3 regions of the Rahnella sp. CJA17(1/100) genome follow, and region 1 is predicted to be linked to each of the others. Evidence: predicted binding sites of a transcription regulator. Region 1 holds the regulator's gene; each other region holds the start of a gene.
What was found. The regulator Fur, encoded in region 1, represses iron uptake genes when iron is present. The targets are predictions, from matches to a motif close to ATAATAATGAGAACNACTATCAA.
Positions count from the first base shown of each region.

Region 2: a site for Fur is predicted at 1,317-1,339, ahead of fepB (Fe2+-enterobactin ABC transporter substrate-binding protein). Genes of this name have one in related genera too.
Region 3: a site for Fur is predicted at 3,449-3,471, ahead of ulaG (L-ascorbate 6-phosphate lactonase). Genes of this name have one in related genera too.

Region 1 covers NZ_CAWOJA010000044.1:16,997-23,358, forward strand. Annotated here, with positions in the region: gene glnS (glutamine--tRNA ligase) at 90-1,760, shown strand; gene chiP (chitoporin ChiP) at 2,239-3,609, shown strand; gene chiQ (ChiQ/YbfN family lipoprotein) at 3,623-3,958, shown strand; gene fur (ferric iron uptake transcriptional regulator) at 4,087-4,542, opposite strand; gene fldA (flavodoxin FldA) at 4,855-5,382, opposite strand; gene AACU55_RS16925 (methyl-accepting chemotaxis protein) at 5,804-6,362, shown strand, end outside.
Region 2 covers NZ_CAWOJA010000093.1:133,007-139,368, reverse strand. Annotated here, with positions in the region: gene fepD (Fe(3+)-siderophore ABC transporter permease) at 1-326, opposite strand, end outside; gene fepB (Fe2+-enterobactin ABC transporter substrate-binding protein) at 326-1,294, opposite strand; tRNA gene AACU55_RS25310 (tRNA-Ile) at 1,471-1,547, opposite strand; gene mug (G/U mismatch-specific DNA glycosylase) at 1,690-2,193, shown strand; gene AACU55_RS25300 (hypothetical protein) at 2,472-2,963, shown strand; gene AACU55_RS25295 (hypothetical protein) at 3,044-3,646, shown strand; gene AACU55_RS25290 (hypothetical protein) at 3,680-4,147, shown strand; gene rpoD (RNA polymerase sigma factor RpoD) at 4,209-6,047, opposite strand; gene dnaG (DNA primase) at 6,250-6,362, opposite strand, start outside.
Region 3 covers NZ_CAWOJA010000003.1:51,741-58,102, forward strand. Annotated here, with positions in the region: gene AACU55_RS01945 (trans-sulfuration enzyme family protein) at 1-874, opposite strand, end outside; gene glpE (thiosulfate sulfurtransferase GlpE) at 1,015-1,335, opposite strand; gene ulaR (HTH-type transcriptional regulator UlaR) at 1,420-2,175, opposite strand; gene ulaG (L-ascorbate 6-phosphate lactonase) at 2,290-3,354, opposite strand; gene ulaA (PTS ascorbate transporter subunit IIC) at 3,767-5,170, shown strand; gene ulaB (PTS ascorbate transporter subunit IIB) at 5,227-5,535, shown strand; gene ulaC (PTS ascorbate transporter subunit IIA) at 5,546-6,016, shown strand; gene AACU55_RS01980 (3-keto-L-gulonate-6-phosphate decarboxylase UlaD) at 6,042-6,362, shown strand, end outside.

The DNA.
Region 1 (6,362 bases):
TTAATGCAACTAACGGTTGTTTCCCGGCGTGGCTTGTTGGAACATAAGCGGTTATCCGTAGAGTCAATGTTGCGTAGAGGAATTGCACAATGAGTGAGGCTGAAGCCCGCCCAACAAATTTTATCCGTCAGATTATTGATGAAGATCTGGCGACCGGGAAACACAATACCGTTCACACCCGTTTCCCACCTGAGCCTAATGGTTATCTGCACATCGGTCATGCGAAATCTATCTGCCTGAATTTCGGCATCGCGCAAGACTATCAGGGCCAGTGTAATCTGCGTTTTGACGATACCAACCCGGCAAAAGAAGACATCGAATTCGTTGAGTCAATCAAACGCGACGTCCAGTGGTTAGGTTTCGACTGGAGCGGCGATATTCATTACTCCTCGGACTATTTTGATCAACTGCATGCTTATGCGCTTGAACTGATCAACAAAGGTCTGGCGTATGTTGATGAACTGTCTCCTGACCAGATCCGTGAATATCGCGGTTCCCTGACGTCGCCGGGTAAAAACAGCCCGTACCGCGATCGCACCGTGGAAGAGAACATTGCGTTATTTGAAAAAATGCGTAACGGTGAGTTCGCCGAAGGCGCTGCGTGTCTGCGTGCAAAAATCGATATGGCCTCGCCATTCTTTGTCATGCGTGATCCGGTTCTGTACCGTATTAAATTCGCAGAACATCACCAGACCGGTAAAAAATGGTGCATCTATCCGATGTACGATTTCACCCACTGCATTTCCGATGCGCTGGAAGGGATTACCCATTCGCTGTGTACGCTGGAATTCCAGGATAACCGTCGTCTGTACGACTGGGTTCTGGATAATATTTCTATTCCATGCCACCCGCGTCAGTACGAATTCTCCCGTCTGAATCTCGAATACTCCATCATGTCCAAGCGCAAGCTGAACCTGCTGGTGACCGAGAAGATTGTTGAAGGCTGGGATGACCCGCGCATGCCGACCGTTTCAGGTCTGCGTCGCCGGGGCTATACCGCGGCGTCTATCCGTGAATTCTGCCGTCGTATCGGCGTTACCAAGCAGGATAACAACGTCGAAATGATGGCGCTGGAATCTTGCATCCGTGACGATCTCAACGAGAACGCACCGCGCGCCATGGCGGTTATCAATCCGGTTAAAGTGATCATTGAAAACTTTACCGGTGATGATGTGCAGATGGTGAAGATGCCGAATCATCCGGGCAAACCGGAAATGGGCACCCGCGAAGTGCCGTTTACCCGTGAGATTTACATTGATCAGGCTGATTTCCGCGAAGAAGCCAACAAGCAGTACAAACGTCTGGTGTTGGGCAAAGAAGTGCGCCTGCGTAATGCGTATGTGATCAAAGCAGAACGTATCGAGAAAGACGAGGAAGGGAATATCACCACTATCTTCTGTTCTTACGATATCGACACGCTGAGCAAAGATCCTGCCGATGGCCGCAAGGTGAAAGGCGTGATCCACTGGGTGTCCGCGTCTGAAGGTAAACCTGCTGAGTTCCGCCTGTATGACCGTCTGTTCAGCGTCGCAAACCCGGGCCAGGCGGAAGACTTCCTGACCACCATCAACCCGGATTCCCTGGTGATTTCCCACGGTTTCGTGGAGCCATCACTGGTGGCTGCACAGGCTGAAATCAGCCTGCAGTTTGAGCGTGAAGGTTACTTCTGTGCCGACAACCGCTACTCAAGTGCTGAACATCTGGTGTTTAACCGTACCGTTGGCCTGCGTGATACCTGGGAAAGCAAACCCGTCGCGTAAGCCCTCAGTATGAGGTAACAAAAACGCAGTTCAGGCTGCGTTTTTTTTCGCCTGTTATTCTTGTCAGAGATGCCTTTTGTTTTTCGTCGCGAATTAATGTATTTCCTATGCTTACTTTTAAAACGTTGTGCCACAGCCGTTCATATTGCTGAAACGTTTAAATTGTAAGATGATTTTGTTTAATCATCTGTTTTAATTATGTATTATTGTAGCCCACTGCTTTAATCCTTTCCTGCATACCTCTGTAATACTTTTTCATCTTTATGTGCACTTTGTCATATTTCGATAATTAATGATTAATTACTCATTGATAATTCGTGTCGCGAAAAATACTCTTGATGTTGATTTAACCGGTTACGCCTCTGGCGACCGCTTTTTATACCCGTTTGGGTTTTGCTCGTTTTTTTAGTCAACATGAGGAATCTCTATGCACAAGCACCGTAACAGGGGCAGGGGATCGGCTTACCTGAAACCTGCCATGTATTCTCTCGCCGGCACCTTACTGGGTGGCGGAATGATGTTTTCACAAGAGACCAAAGCAGCCGGTTTTATTGATGATTCCACACTGACCGGCGGTGTGTACTACTGGCAGCGTGAACGTGACCGCAAGGACATGGATCCGGCGAGTGACCACTACAAAGACTATACAACCAACCTTTCGCATTCTACCGCTAACCTGAACCTCGATTTTTCTTCCGGCTATGCCTGGGACATGTTTGGTATTGATATCGCAGCCTTTACGGCGATTGAAATGGCCGAGAGCAGCGAGAGCGGCCATCCCAACGAAATCGCCTTTTCCAACAGCAACCGCGCCTACGACGAAGATTATTCCGGGGATAAAAGTGGGGTCAGTCTTTATAAGGCAGCCGGTAAATTCAAATACGGCGGATTCTGGGGGCACGCAGGGTATATTCAGCCTACCGGACAGACGCTGATCGCACCGCACTGGAGCTTTATGCCGGGTACGTATCGCGGTGCGGAAGCCGGTTATAAACACGATTTCGGTGACCCGGGTGAACTGAGTTTCTCCTATATGTGGGCTGATGAATATAAATCGCCGTGGCATCTGGAAATGGATGATTTCCGCCAGAATGACAAGAAAACCGGCGTTTCTTATATTCATTCGCTCGGTGCGAAATATGATTTTAAAAATGACTTCGTACTGGAAGGCGCATTTGGCCAGGCTGAAAGTTATGTCGATCAGTATTTTGCTAAAGCCTCGTACAAAATGGATCTGCTGGGTAATCCGCTGACCACCAGCTATCAGTTCTATGGCGCAGAAGACCGCATCAGTGACAAGAATGATCCGAACAGTCTGTATGACGGTCTGGCATGGCTGCAGGCGCTGACTTTCGGCTATACCACCGGGCAGTTTAACTGGCGTCTGGAAGGGACGATGGTGAAAGCGGAAGGGAATCAGGGTTACTTCCTGCAACGTATGACCCCGACCTATTCCTCTTCAAACGGTCGTCTTGACGTGTGGTGGGATAACCGTTCTGACTTCAACGCCAACGGTGAGAAAGCCGTGTATGCCGGCGTGCTTTATGATCTGGCGAAATGGGATTTACCGGGCTTAGCGGTAGGTGGTTCGTACGTCTATGCGTGGGATGCCAAACCGAGCACCAACGCCGCTTACGACCAGAGCCAGCGCCTGAAAGAAAGCGCCTGGAGTCTGGATGCGCTGTACACCATTCAGGAAGGTCGCGCGAAAGGGACGTTGTTCAAACTGCATTACACCCAGTACGACAACCACTCTGATCTTCCTAGCTGGAGTGGCGGGTACGGCAACATATTCCAGGATGAAAAAGACGTGAAATTCATTGTCATCGCTCCATTCACTATTTTCTGAGGTCGTTATGTCGATGAATAAATTACTGATGATTGTGATGTCGTCCGTGCTTCTGGCTGGTTGTGCACCTACCGCCGATCAGGCACAAATATCCCAAACGCGGGAAGATTACCGTGCCTGTATCAATACGTCAGAAGGCAATCCGGACAAACTGGCATCCTGCGAGGTGTTACTGAATAAACTGAAACAGGAAAAAGCCCACCAGCAATTTGCAGAACAGGAGACGGTGCGCGTGGTGGATTACCAGCGATGTCTGACGGCGCGTAAAACTGGCGACGGTCAGGCATATGCTGCTGATTGCGGGAAAATATGGCAGGAAATAAAAACGAACAATTCACCTAAGCCGTGAATCTCAGCAGCGAAACATGCCCCGGCTTGCCGGGGTTTTTTATGCCTGCTATCCGGGCTCAATCTGCATCGATATCAGACATAAAAAAACCGCTTTTCAGCGGTTAATTTAGTCAAAGCCTGTGCAGATTACTGCGCAGGTTTATCGTTGTGCAAAGAGTCATCTTCGCGGCAATCGCCTGCTTCACAGTGACCGTACAAATACAGGCTGTGGTTGGTGAGCTTGATACCGTGTTTCTTAGCAATCTCACGCTGACGACCTTCAATATATTCGTCACGGAATTCGATCACACGACCGCAATCCAGACAGATCAGGTGGTCGTGGTGATGTTGCTGGGTCAGTTCGAATACGGACTTGCCGCCTTCGAAGTTATGACGGGTGACAATACCGGCGTCGTCAAACTGGTTCAGAACGCGGTAAACCGTCGCCAGGCCAATTTCTTCACCCATATCAATCAGTTGCTTGTAAAGATCTTCCGCACTAACGTGATGACCTTCCGGCGCTTGCAGCACTTCCAGGATTTTGAGGCGCGGAAGCGTGACTTTTAAGCCGGCTTTCTTCAGTGCGGTGTTGTTGTCAGTCATGCGGATTCAGTCCTGTTACTATGTGCTAATCAAGTTGAGGCATGCAGCCTGTGGCATCGGCGGCACAAAATTATTCGTTTAGTCTCTTCGTTTAACGCAATGTGCCAATTCTCGTCAACGACAGCCTGTTAATAAAGATCACAAATTGCCGGTCACATTTGGAATGCAACGACTTGATCAATAGAAAAAACAGAGGAACTCAGTGTACCTTGATACGACCGAAAGTTACAATTTTGTAGCAGTTAAATTGTTAATTTCAGTAATAGTTTGGCCCTTCAATTGTAGAATAAATCCTCAGGGCCAACAGGGTTTTTAGCCAATAATTTCAGAAAGGCTAAGTTCTTCTGTGATCTGTTTCACCCAGGCATCAACACGTTCGCTGGTCAGTTCGGGCTGACGATCTTCGTCAATTGCCAGTCCTATGAAGTGCTTATCATCCGCCAGGCCTTTAGATGCTTCAAAGTGGTAACCTTCGGTAGGCCAATGTCCGACAATCACTGCGCCGCGTGGCTCAATGATATCGCGCACGGTGCCCAGCGCATCGCAGAAATATTCGGCGTAGTCTTCCTGGTCACCGCAACCAAACAGTGCCACCAGCTTACCTTCGAAATCTATCTCTTCCAGCGTTGGGAAAAAGTCGTCCCAGTCACACTGCGCTTCACCGTAATACCAGGTTGGAATGCCGATAAGCAAAATATCGAATTTTTCCAGATCCTCTTTGCTGCTCTTCGCAATGTCATGCACCTCTGCAACATCTTTACCCAATTGCTTCTGGATCATTTTTGCGATGTTTTCGGTGTTACCTGTATCGGATCCAAAGAAGATACCTACAACGGCCATAAGATTACCTAACCTCTTGTTCTCAATGAAGTGCTCTGCAACGCAGGCAATAATAATGCAGATGATAGCAAACTCGTGCGGCGGAGAATATGCTTCTGCTCGCCTTCTTAACTGGGAAATAAGTTTATCGGGCAATATTTTTAAGTGTTATCGCCTTTGTGTGCTTTCACCCGCGGCGAATTAACCTCAGGCTTAATAAGGTCAAAAGCAAGTTTGAGAAATAAGTCGTCACAATACTAAATTTCGAGAACATTCCGCCGATAGATGATTCGGGAGCAATCTCAACATAATAAAGAAATCGATGCCCGGAGAGGTGTTCAAACATGTCCTGGGGCACTTGCCTGCTGGTTACCTGTCTTGATTCTCCGCATCCCCGTCAATCCTCAGGCCAGAAACAGACATGTTTCGAGAGAGGCATATCGTGCAGTTTTTAAAAAATATCACCATCAGGGCCGCTTTATTAACCATTCTTGGCATCTTTTGCGTCATGTGGGCAGGTGTTTCCCTTTACACCGTCACCTCACTGGACACACTGACCCAAAATACCAAAAATAGTACCGAGCTGGTCAACAATATGGCGCTGATCAATAAAGGAAATGATCAGTATTTTCGTACCGTGACGCGCCTGAGCCGCGCCGTGGCACAGCTTCAGGCCGATCCGTCAAAAGGTCCGGAAATTTTTGATACCGCCAAACAATCACTCAGTGGGCTGACGCAGGCTCTGGCCAGTTTTAAAGCGGCACCGCATCCGGGGCTGGAAGATTCCTCCGTGCAGGAATTAATCACCAGTTGGGAAAATCTGATCACGCAGGGCGTCACGCCATTGTTCGACGCAGCCCGCAGCAAAAATACGGAGTCCTATAACCAGCTAGCCAATTCCACCGTACCTGCACTGAGCCGCAGCTTTGGCTCATCGATGGAGAAAGTCAGCGGTCAGATCGCTGTCGATTTTGATGCGGCACAACGGCAATCCACCCATC
Region 2 (6,362 bases), on a different contig from region 1:
AAGGCGATACCGATAACCACCGCGAAAGCCGCACCCGCATTAACGCCAAGAATACCGGGATCAGCCAGCGGATTGCGGGTGAGGATTTGCATCAGTGCGCCGGATAATCCGAGCGCCATCCCCGCCAGCAAACCGGCCAGCGTGCGCGGCACACGGGCATCGGTGACAATCACACAGTCCGCCCCTGTGCACTGGCCGTTAAGCGCTGACATCACGGTGCCGGACGACAGCGATTTCTCGCCCAGCACCAGACTCAGCGCCATCATCAGGCAGAGCAAAAACAAGGCAACCAACAGCGCTGTGAGATTTTTTATTGAGCGGGACATCAGTGAGTTACGAACAGTTTTTCAAGCTGATTCAACATGTTGCTGGCGCTGTAATAATCGAGCCTGAACGTGTCGTCACCCATGGCATACACGTGCCCGGCCTGCACGGCAGGTAACTTCGCCAGAAAAGGATTGGTCAGCAGCCGTTGTGCATCAGGCTGACTGGCGGAAAATAACAGCAGCGTCTGGCCGTTCATCGCCTCCGGCATTTTCTCACCGGCAAGCTGGATGATGTCATGGCGTTTGCCCTGACTGTAACTGGCGGCGAAATTCAGCGGAACCGGCGCGAGAGTGAATCCTAACTGCCGGAGCAACTGACCTTGCGGTGACGCGGGCGTCCACAGATTGGCGCTTTTGCCATCTGATCCATAAACCAGCGCGGACACCGGCTGCGGTGGCAAATGTATCGCTTTTTTCAGACTGTCTTCACGGGCTGAAAACTGCGCGATAACCTTGGAGGCATCGGTTTCTTTACCCGTCGCCCGGCCTAATTCGGTGGCGAGTTCCTGCCAGCTTTTATCGTCGTAATTGACCACCATGACCGGCGCAATGGCCGACAGCTGATCATAGAGTTTCAGTGCGGAATCCCCGCCTGTGGCGGCAATAATGATGAGATCCGGTGCCTGTCCGGCAATGGCTTCAGCATTCGGTTCGCCGATATAAAGCCGCTGCACACCGCGTTGTTTCGCGACATCGCCCCACTGGCGGAAAAAGCCCTGAGCATCGGAAACCCGATTATTGGGCGCAGTCGCTCCGCTGGCGATGACCGGCGCATTAATCGCCAGCAATGTGCCGGTGACGGTGACGCTGGTGGAGACAATCCGCTGCGGCGGCTGTTGTAATGTGATGCTTCCCTTTGAGGTCATAACTTGCCGTGGCCAGCCTTCTGCGAAAGCCTGCGTGGCGACAAGCAGCGATAACAACAGCGCAACCATCCCTGAAAAACGGCGAAAACCAGCCCTTGTCATTGGATCCATTCCTGAATTTTTAATGTTAATGGTTATCATTATTATATGCAGGGCGAATGGGGTCAATGACGAGAGAGGCTCAATCCGTGTAAAAGTCAGGGGAAGACAGGTATTCACGCAACAAAAAAGCCACTCCGTATGAAGTGGCTTAATCGTTTGAATCTCAAACTAAAATTTGGTGGCCCTTGCTGGACTTGAACCAGCGACCAAGCGATTATGAGTCGCGTGCTCTAACCAACTGAGCTAAAGGGCCGAGGTGCGGGATTATACGGTAAACTCTGCTTACAGGTCTATATGTCTTCGGTTTGTATGCGCGTTTTGTGCACAGTTTTAGTCTGTTGTGTTCACTGCGTTTTTTACCTATAACTCAGGTAAATACATCTTAAGGGATAATAATGATTACAGATATTATCGCCCGGGATCTTTCTGTCGTGTTTTGCGGCATCAATCCTGGCTTATCCACTGCTCATCATGGTTTCCATTTCGCTAATGCCAATAACCGCTTCTGGAAGGTTATCTATCAGGCGGGTTTTACCGGGCGTTTACTTAAGCCTGAAGAAGAACAGCATTTGCTGGATACAGATTGCGGGATCACCATGCTGGTGGAACGTCCGACCGTTGAGGCAACGGAGCTGGTTCGCGATGAGTTGCGCGAAGGGGGCGCAGCGTTGATGGCAAAAATTGAATACTATCAGCCGCGTGCGCTGGCTGTTTTAGGCAAACAGGCATTCAGTAAAGCGTTTGGCGTCAGTAAGGTGAACTGGGGACGTCAGGCGTTGAAAATCGGTGACACGGAAGTTTGGGTGCTGCCTAACCCAAGCGGCCTGAACCGGGCGACGCTGGATGAACTGGTATCCGCATACCGTGAACTATTCTTATCATTAGAAAACACAGCATAATCCCGTCACCTCCTCTTATTATTCCATCTGATATAAAATCTCGCCAGGATGATTATTTTATTAATAATCGTCTTGGTTTTGGTTGATTTACCAAATTATTTCGCTATTAAAGCAGCTTTATACTCTCTGAACCCCACCTGAATACATTTGCATATTTAATGTAAGAGGAATGCTTCCCCCGTGTGAATGCGCTCAACTGAACTAAAACTTATTCCATCGCCTCATTCGGGGTGAGCAGCAAAGTAGTCAGGCAGTTTGATTCTTCAGGAGCAGGAGATATGGCTAATGTTGAAACCGAAGAAAGACAGGAAAATCTGGAGGAATGGTTCGAACTATTTTCAGGACTACCGCTCCGGCATTCAGAAAGAGAAACAAGATTAATCAGCTTTTGTGAAAAAAACAGCGTCTGCATCATGTCGGTGATGCCCTGGATAGCATCGGAATTTGCTGAACATGGTGGTTTCGCCGGATTATTTCATTTTATTCATCTCCATGGAGGGAGAAAAATATACATGCCCAAAGAGGCAGAGAAGTTTTATCAGATCTACGGGATTAATATCCCGCAAAATAAATATAACAGAATTTATAAAAAAATTGATTCTTCTGGATATCTGGATACGCCATCCAACTGGGGGGTGTTTATCGCTATTCGCCGGGCAGCAATGCAAGTGGCGATGAAAGAAGATATTCCGGCAAAACTACTCACACAAACTTTTGGTATTACGATGAGAAGTATTCGGCTAATTAAATCACGTAACGCGTGTCTGTAAAGGAGGTCGAGGAAGTTAAGAGAAGGCAAAGACTACACACAATTATTTTCTCATTCATTTTAATATAAAAGGTAAATATTATGACTCAATATTCTGTCACTGTAGCAAATAACTCTGTAAATACCGGTGCAATTTGTATTTATCAAACCTCTCCGGATATCACCGATCCCAAAGTGATGTCACTGGCGTGGTTCTCCAAAGTGGCACATCCAAAAACCAAAGTGCAGTTTGACTGGGGAATTGATTACAGTTTTGTTTGGGATGAAACCGGTGTGCTGATCCCCGGTGTGAAATTCGATGCCTCTCAAACCCTTCCTGCCAGCCTGACGAACAATAATCAGGTGACGCTGAGCTATTCCGAGGGGGCGTTTGAATTCGAACAACAGACCACCGGCGGAAAGAACGGTACGTTGTATGTCACGAACGACAGCAGTTTACCGCTGAATCAGGCCTCTGTCGGGGTCGGTATGTCGGGGGCGGGTACCTTTGTTGTTCAGGCACAGCCGAACATCAACCTGACCTTCACACCGCATCCAACTTATTGGATCACTTTTGGTAATTATACGCCGGGTCAGGTGCTTGATATTGGTCAGATCACCAATAAGCAGCAGCTTGAGTTTGCGCCGAATACTTACAACCTGAGCGTTCAGCTGAAAAATGATAACACCTGGTCTGTTGGCTGAGTCATCAGTTTAATTTACTTACGGAGTAATATTATGATTCTTATCGTCTGTACTGATGATCCGGAACTGGAACAAATTGCCAGTGCTTCAATGGCAAAGTACCAGTCTGTTTTTAAATCGAGCTATAAAATATTTCATTCTGAGTTGCGGTTACTGGAACAGAATGAAAATCTGTTTATTATCTCCCACGGTGCTTTTCAGGGGGATAATGACCGGCCGGTCATCGGTGATAAAGCCCAGGCCTTTTATGTTAATGGTGATACGCTTTATTTAAACGTGAAAAGTATTTTCCCACCGGGTTATACGGGTAACGTTTATATTGATGCCTGCGAGTCAGCAGACAGTACGGAAGTTTTACTCAGTTTTGCTCAGACGTTTTATCTGGAATTGCATGCTGATTCGCCGGCCTCGAAAGTATTTGGTATTACCGGGGCCAGCAGCGGGCTTATTCCATTACCGGATAATACTGCCTGGGTTAATGTCAGTTTAGAAAACCAGTAATAAAAAAGCCCCGGCATTTCTGCCGGGGCTTTTCTGTTCGTGACTGACAACCAGAGAACGATTAATCGTCCAAGAAGCTGCGCAGCACTTCGGAGCGGCTTGGGTGGCGCAGTTTACGCAACGCTTTCGCTTCGATCTGACGGATACGTTCACGGGTAACGTCGAACTGTTTGCCCACTTCTTCAAGCGTGTGGTCAGTGTTCATATCGATACCGAAACGCATACGCAGAACTTTCGCTTCACGTGCGGTCAGGCCAGCCAGAACGTCATGTGTTGCAGAACGCAGGCTTTCAGAGGTTGCAGAATCCAGTGGCAGCTCGAGGGTGGTGTCCTCGATGAAATCACCCAGATGCGAATCTTCATCGTCGCCGATTGGCGTTTCCATGGAGATTGGCTCTTTCGCAATTTTCAGCACTTTGCGGATTTTGTCTTCCGGCATCAACATACGTTCAGCCAGCTCTTCCGGCGTCGGCTCGCGGCCCATCTCTTGCAGCATCTGACGGGAAATACGGTTGAGTTTGTTAATGGTCTCAATCATATGCACCGGGATACGGATGGTACGCGCCTGGTCGGCGATGGAGCGGGTGATAGCCTGACGGATCCACCAGGTCGCATAAGTTGAGAACTTATAACCACGGCGATATTCAAACTTATCAACGGCTTTCATCAGGCCGATGTTACCTTCCTGGATCAGGTCAAGGAACTGCAGACCACGGTTGGTGTATTTCTTCGCGATCGAAATAACCAGACGTAAGTTTGCTTCAACCATCTCTTTCTTCGCGCGACGGGCTTTCGCTTCGCCGATAGACATGCGACGGTTGATGTCTTTTACCTGTTCGATAGTCAGGCCAGTTTCTTCTTCGATCTGACGCAGCTTCATCAGGCCGCGCTGTACGTCTTCGGTGACTTCTTTCAGCTTCTCAGACCAGGGTTTACCCATTGCCAGAGCAGCATCAAACCAGGTATCGCTGGTTTCGTTACCGGCGAACAGATTGACGAAGTTTTTCTTCGGCATTTTGCACTGTTCAACGCACACTTTCATGATCAGACGTTCCTGAGCACGAACGCGATCCATCATGGAACGCATGCTGTTAACCAGGAAATCGAACTGTTTTGGCACTAAACGGAATTGTTTGAACACATCGGACAGCTTCAGGATTTCTTCTGCTGCGCTCTTGTGGCTACGGCCGTTTTTCTTGATGACCAGACGCGTCGCTTCATGCTGTTCACGCAGTTCGGTGAACTTCTGGCGAGCCAGTTCCGGGTCGATGCTGTTGTCGTCTTCAGCATCGTCGTCTTCATCTTCGTCTTCATCATCATCATCCTGCTCTTCGGTGGTCAGTTCAGAACCCACGTGAGTCGCAGTTGGTGCGATTTCTTCTTCGGCGTTAGGGTCAACAAAACCTGTGATCAAGTCAGACAGGCGGACTTCGCCAGCTTCTACACGGTCATATTGCTCTAACAAATAAGTGATAGCTTCAGGATATTCAGCAACGGAGCACTGAACCTGGTTGATACCGTCTTCGATACGTTTGGCGATGTCGATTTCGCCTTCACGGGTCAGCAACTCAACGGTACCCATCTCGCGCATATACATACGCACAGGGTCGGTGGTACGGCCAATTTCGGATTCAACGCTGGAAAGTACCTGCGCCGCCGCTTCTGCAGCGTCTTCGTCGGTATCAGGGCGGTTTTCGGCCAGCATCAAATCATCGGCGTCCGGTGCTTCTTCAAGTACCTGGATGCCCATGTCGTTAATCATCTGGATGATGTCTTCGATCTGGTCGGAATCGACGATATCTTCCGGCAGATGGTCATTGACCTCAGCATAGGTCAGATAGCCTTGCTCCTTACCACGGGTGACAAGTAGCTTAAGCTGTGACTGCGGGTTTTGCTCCATAAGACGGTATCCACACTTCAGAGTATTTGGGTTGGTGTCGGTCGGGTAACATCGCCAACAATAACGTTAGGGGCGTTTATTGTGCCGCGGCCCACCAGGGCGGCTCTGCGCAGGGCCGTGCCCCGCTTTATATCGGCACTTAAGCCGTTTTTTAGTAGTAACGCCTGACGCATTACTTTTTATGTTCTTGTTATTTAACTTGTTAACTCTTTCTCGCTAACACCTGATTCAGGGAACTGACTTCGGTCCGTTCCTCCGGACTCAGGCCATGCGTCCTGGCTTTTGCAATCAAAGTTTCAAGCCGTTGCTCTAAAA
Region 3 (6,362 bases), on a different contig from region 1:
CCGGATAGAACACGGTGTCTACCGCGCTGTGGCCGTCGAGGAATTCCGCCACCGCCTGTGCGCTCAGCGAACTGGCTTCGACGCGCAGCGGCAGAGTTTTCAGGCCGCGGATCAGCAAACTGGCTTCGAACGGGCTCAGGTTGCCGCCGAACTGCTTCAGACTCAGGGTGCGGATTGGCGTGATTAATGCCGCTGAACCGGCCACTACGCCACCGGTCGCATCGCCGTGGCCGCTGATGTATTTGGTCGCGGAATGCAGAACGATATCAATGCCCAGTTCCAGCGGGCGCGTCAGGTACGGCGTGGCAAAGGTATTATCCGCCACACTGACTGCACCGGCGGCTTTCGACAGACGGGCGACTTCAGCCAGATCGGCGATATCCAGTCCCGGGTTAGCCGGGGTTTCCACCAGCACCACTTTGGTGTTTTTTGTGAATGCCGCTTCCAGTTCGCTCACATGGGTAACGTGAACCGGTTTGATGCCATAACGTGGCAGCAGGTTACGCACCACGCCTTCAGTGCCGCCATACAGCGTGCCGATATGAATGATTTCATCGCCGGGAACCAGCAGGGCAAACAACGTTGCGCTGATCGCTGCCATGCCACTCGCGCAGGCAACGGCGGTTTCTGCACCTTCTAGCGCCGCCAGTTTCTGTTCAAAAACGGCCACCGTTGGATTGGCGAAACGGCTGTAAATATAACCCGGTTCTTCACCACTGAAACGGCGTGCGCCGCTGTCAAAATCCGGGTATGAAAATGCCGATGCGGCGGTGATAGGTGTCGCAATCGCGCCGGTCAGGGCATCGGGCTGCTGTCCGCCATGAACGGCGAGCGTACGCATCCCTAAAGAACGTGAAGTGTTCAGATGTTTCATCTTGTAATCCTGTCGATAGTAGGCGGAAATTATATCAACACTGGAGAAAGGTAGCTTTTTCAGCTTAAGAACATTTTCGGCGCAAACTCATTAGCCTGGTTATAAAGACTATAGCGTGCGCCGGCGTCAATAAAGGGGGATCAGGCTTCGATATCTTGCGGGAAGGTTTGCGACCAGGCTTCGAAACCGCCGTCAACGCTGTACACGGATTCGAATCCCTGGCCGATCAGGAACTGTGCGGCACCGCGGCTGCTGATGCCGTGATAGCACATCACCAGTACCGGTGTTTTGGCATCGGCCTGCTGGATAAACGCAGGCAGGCTGTCGTTGCTCAGATGATAAGCGCCAGGTGCATGTGCTGCGCCGAAGCTTTGCGGGTCACGAATATCGACCATCACGGCTTCGCCTGAGGTCAGGCGGGAATGTGCTTGTTCAACGCTGATTGCTTCAAATTGTTCCATTCTGGTCTTGCCTCATAAAAGGTTATGCCGCCATTCTACCCAATAATTGCACAACTAAGACCAGACGAAATACAGGGATAAAGGCTAAACCAGGATCACCTGCACGCCTTTCTGACGTAACTGTCCGATGATTTCATCATTCGCTTCTTTGCCGGTGATCAGCACATCGATTTGTTCGGTGCGGCTGAACAGCATGCCCGCGCGCTGGCCGATTTTGCTGCTGTCGACCAGTACCGCCAAATTCCCAACATAATTCAACATCTTCTGCTCGGCCATCGCGGTCAGCATATCGGTTTTGTACAGGCCATCGGCTGTCAGCCCCGCGCCGCTGGTGAACATCCAGTGCCCGGCATACAGGCTGGCATCGCCGTCTTGTGGTGCCAGCGTAATTGACTGACTTTTATTGTACTGACCGCCCATGATCACCACGCTGTCGTGCTCCTGTTCAATCAGATAATTGGCCAGCGGCAGATAATTGGTAATGACCTGAATATCTTTTCCGCACATTTCACGGCCGAGCAGAAACGCCGTCGAACCGCAGTTAATCACCACGCTTTCACCCGGCTGGCACAGTTCGGATGCCGCTTTGGCGATACGCATTTTCTCGTTGAGATTGTGCGTCTGATGGATATTCAGCGGTGTCCAGTTCTGGCGTGGCTGATTCACGGCTTCAGCGCCATTGCGCACTTTCCGCAATTTGCCCAGTTCGTTGAGCTTGGTGATGTCACGACGCGCCGTAGCGGGTGAAATATCAAACTGATCAATCACATCAGCGACGGAAATCTGCCCCTGACGTTGCAGCAGATCGAGAATAGCATTGTGGCGTTGTGGCTCAGTCATGGTGGCTCCGCAGGTAAATAGGTGATTACCGCGTGATTATAAACGAGCAGTAATGGCAATTACATGGTTTATAAAAAAGCGGAGTCTGTTGCCTCCGCCTGTTCATAACATACTTTATAAGAAAGACTTGAATGGCAGATCAGTCTCTGTCGTAAAGCAGTCGTCAAAGCCACGCGGATAATGATATTCGAAATTATCCTTATCATCCGGATACGTGAATTTACCGCCGACCTGCCAGATAAACGGTTTGAAGCCGTATTTCAGGCGATCTTTTTTCATCTCCCACAGCACGCGGATTTCCTGCGGATCGGCCTGGAAATTCGACCAGATATCGTGGTGGAACGGAATAACGACTTTGGTGTTGAGGGATTCCGCCATGCGCAGCATATCGACGCTGGTCATTTTATCGGTCACACCACGCGGGTTTTCGCCATAAGAGCCGAGCGCCACGTCTATCTGATATTCGTTACCGTGTTTGGCGTAGTAGTTGGAATAGTGCGAATCGCCGCTGTGATACAGGTTACCGCCCGGCGTTTTGAACAAATAATTCACCGCGCGCTGATCCATCATATCCGGCAATACCCCTGCGGCTTTCTGGTCTGCGGGCAGGGTGATCAGCACCGTGCGGTCGAAAGAATCCAGTGCGTGAATTTCCACGTCTTTGATCCTCACCACTTTGCCCGGCGTCATCACGATGCAACGACTGGCGGGCACGCCCCAGCTCATCCACAAATCCACACAGGTTTGCGGGCCGATAAAGGGCACGTCAGCAGCACAGTTTTGCATGACAGCGGCGGCCACGTTCACATCGATATGATCGTTATGATCGTGGGTGGATAACACCGCGTCGATCTCCCTGATCGCAAAGGGATCGAGCACAAACGGTGTGGTGCGCAGATTTGGCTGGAGCTTCTTTACACCGGCCATGCGCTGCATCTGGTGGCCGGTTTTCATCAGCGGGCTGCTGTGATTTTGCTTGCCGACGCCACACCAGAAATCGACACAAATATTCGCGCCGCCCTCAGACTTCAGCCAGATCCCCGTACAGCCCAGCCACCACATGGCAAAGGTGCCCGGCGCGACCTTTTCCTGCTCGATCTCTTCGTTTAACCAGGTGCCCCATTCCGGGAAAGTGCTGAGGATCCAGGATTCGCGGCTGATTGTTTCTACTTTGCTCATAGTATTCCCTCATCTGAGTTGGCTTTGAAATAGAGTCACAATAAATCATTTGGTGATTATATGTGATTTGTTTGTGAGAAGTTATCATCGAAAATTCATAATGACAATGATTATAAACGAGCGATTTTTAGCATTAAGCAGGGGGTGACAAAGAAGGATGGGAGGATTTCAGGCGGTTTTCACATGCTTTTTTTTGTAGTATATGGCTGATATTTATCATGAAAACAGAGTCATTTAGTTTGTTAGCTCATTCTGCCGATGACGATATCTTGCGAGACTGCTCACAAATAATCATTGCGAATCTTTATTTGATTCGATGTGAGCATTAGAGTGCGTTTGTCCCTCACTTTTTAGCGCAGCGGTTATGTTCAAGTGCGTTGAAGAGATCAAACAAGGTCAGACGGAGAGTCTTATGGAATTCCTCTACACCATCTTCACCGTATTTTTTAATCAGGTAATGACTAACGCGCCGTTGCTGCTGGGTATTGTGACCATGCTCGGTTACATCCTGCTCAGGAAGAGCGCGACGGTGATTATCAAGGGCACCATCAAAACCATTATCGGCTTTATGTTACTGCAGGCGGGGTCCGGCATTCTGACCGGTACCTTCAAACCGGTGGTGGCAAAACTTTCAGAAGTGTATGGCATTAACGGTGCAATATCAGATACCTATGCCTCAATGATGGCCACGGTGGAGCGCATGGGCGAGGCCTATAGCTGGGTCGGTTACGCGGTGCTGATCGCCCTAGCGCTGAATATCCTGATGGTGGTATTTCGCCGCATTACCGGCATTCGCACCATCATGCTCACCGGCCATATCATGTTCCAGCAGGCGGGGCTGATTGCGGTGTTCTTCTTCATCATGGGCTATCCGATGTGGACCACCATCTGGTCAACCGCAATTCTGGTATCGCTGTACTGGGGCATTACCTCGAACATGATGTACAAACCGACGCAGGCCGTGACCGAAAACAGCGGCTTCTCGATTGGTCACCAGCAGCAATTTGCCTCGTGGATCGCTTATAAAATCGCGCCGTATCTCGGCAAGAAAGAAGACAGTGTTGAAGATCTCAAACTGCCGGGCTGGCTGAATATTTTCCATGACAATATCGTGTCTACCGCCATCGTGATGACCGTGTTCTTCGGCATCATTCTGTGTTCCTTCGGCCTCGACACCCTGCAGCAAATGGCCGGAAAAACCCACTGGACGATTTACATCCTGCAAACCGGTCTGATGTTTGCAGTGGCGATTTTCATCATTATTCAGGGCGTGCGTATGTTCGTTGCTGAACTGACCGAAGCCTTTAACGGCATCTCCCAACGCCTGATCCCCGGTGCCGTGCTGGCCATCGACTGCGCGGCTATCTACAGCTTTGCGCCGAACGCCGTGGTCTGGGGCTTTATGTGGGGCACCATCGGCCAGCTGATTGCTGTCGCCATTCTGTTTGGCATGGGCTCTTCCATCATGATCATCCCCGGCTTTATCCCGATGTTCTTCTCTAACGCCACCATCGGCGTGTTTGCCAATCACTTCGGCGGCTGGCGCGCGGCGCTGAAAATCTGTCTGGTAATGGGGATGATCGAAATCTTCGGCTGCGTCTGGGCCATCAAACTCACCGGCCTGAGCGCCTGGATGGGCATGGCAGACTGGTCGATTCTGGCACCGCCAATGATGCAGGGCTTCTTCAGCATCGGTATGGCCTTTATGGGCGTCATTGCGGTGATTGTGCTGCTCTACATGTTCTTCGCGGGTCGCGCATTGCGGGCCGAAGAAGATGCTGAAAAACAGGCGCTTAATCAGTCCGTTTCTCACTAATGACTGTTCACTAATGACTTCTCACAAATAACTTCTCACAAAATAAAGAGGTTCCCATGACAGTACGAATTCTGGCGGTATGCGGTTGCGGGCAAGGCAGTTCGATGATCATGAAGATGAAAATCGGCCAGTTTCTGACGCAGGAAGGCGTGGATCACACCATGAACAGTTGCGCGGTGGGGGAATACAAATCCGAGCTGAGCGGTGCTGACATTATTGTCGCCTCCACGCACGTGGCGGATGAAATCACCGTCAGCGGCAACAAATACGTGGTCGGCGTGCGCAACATGCTGTCGGCGGCGGACTTCGGTCCGAAAGTGATGGAAGTGATTAACGCGCACTTTTCCGCAGACCTGAAAAAGTAAGGAGCGATGTATGAAACTGCGAGATTCGCTGGCTGAAAACAACTCGATTCGCCTCAACGCAGAAGCAGAAACCTGGCAGGACGCCGTGAAAATTGGCGTCGATATGCTGGTGGAAGCCGGAGTGGTAGAGCCGCGTTATTACCAGGCGATTCTGGACGGCGTCGAACGTTTCGGGCCGTATTTCGTGATCGCGCCCGGGCTTGCCATGCCGCATGGCCGTCCGGAAGAAGGTGTGCTGAAAACCGGTTTTGCGCTGGTGACGCTGAAAAAACCGCTGGTGTTCAATCATGAAGATAACGATCCGGTGGATATCCTCATCACGCTGGCGGCGGTGGATGCCAATGCGCATCAGGAAATCGGCATCATGCAGGTGGTGAACCTGTTTGATGATGAAGCCAATTTTGACCGCCTGCGTGCCTGCACCACGGCGCAACAGGTGCTGGATCTGATCGACCTGACCTCCGCCACGGCGGTTCATTAATTCGTTAGCAGAGAAGGAATATATTATGTCTCATTCATTACCGATGTTGCAGGTGGCGCTGGATAACCAGTCGATGGACGACGCTTACAAAACCACGCGTCTGATCGCCAGCGAAGTCGACATTATCGAAGTCGGCACTATTTTGTGTGTCGCAGAAGGTGTGCGCGCGGTGCGTGACCTTAAGGCGCTGTATCCGGAAAAAATTGTGCTGGCCGATGCCAAAATCGCCGATGCCGGAAAAATCCTCTCGCGCATGTGTTTCGAAGCCCATGCTGACTGGGTGACGGTGATTTGCTGTGCCGACATCAACACCACCAAAGGTGCGCTGGAAGTGGCGAAAGAATTT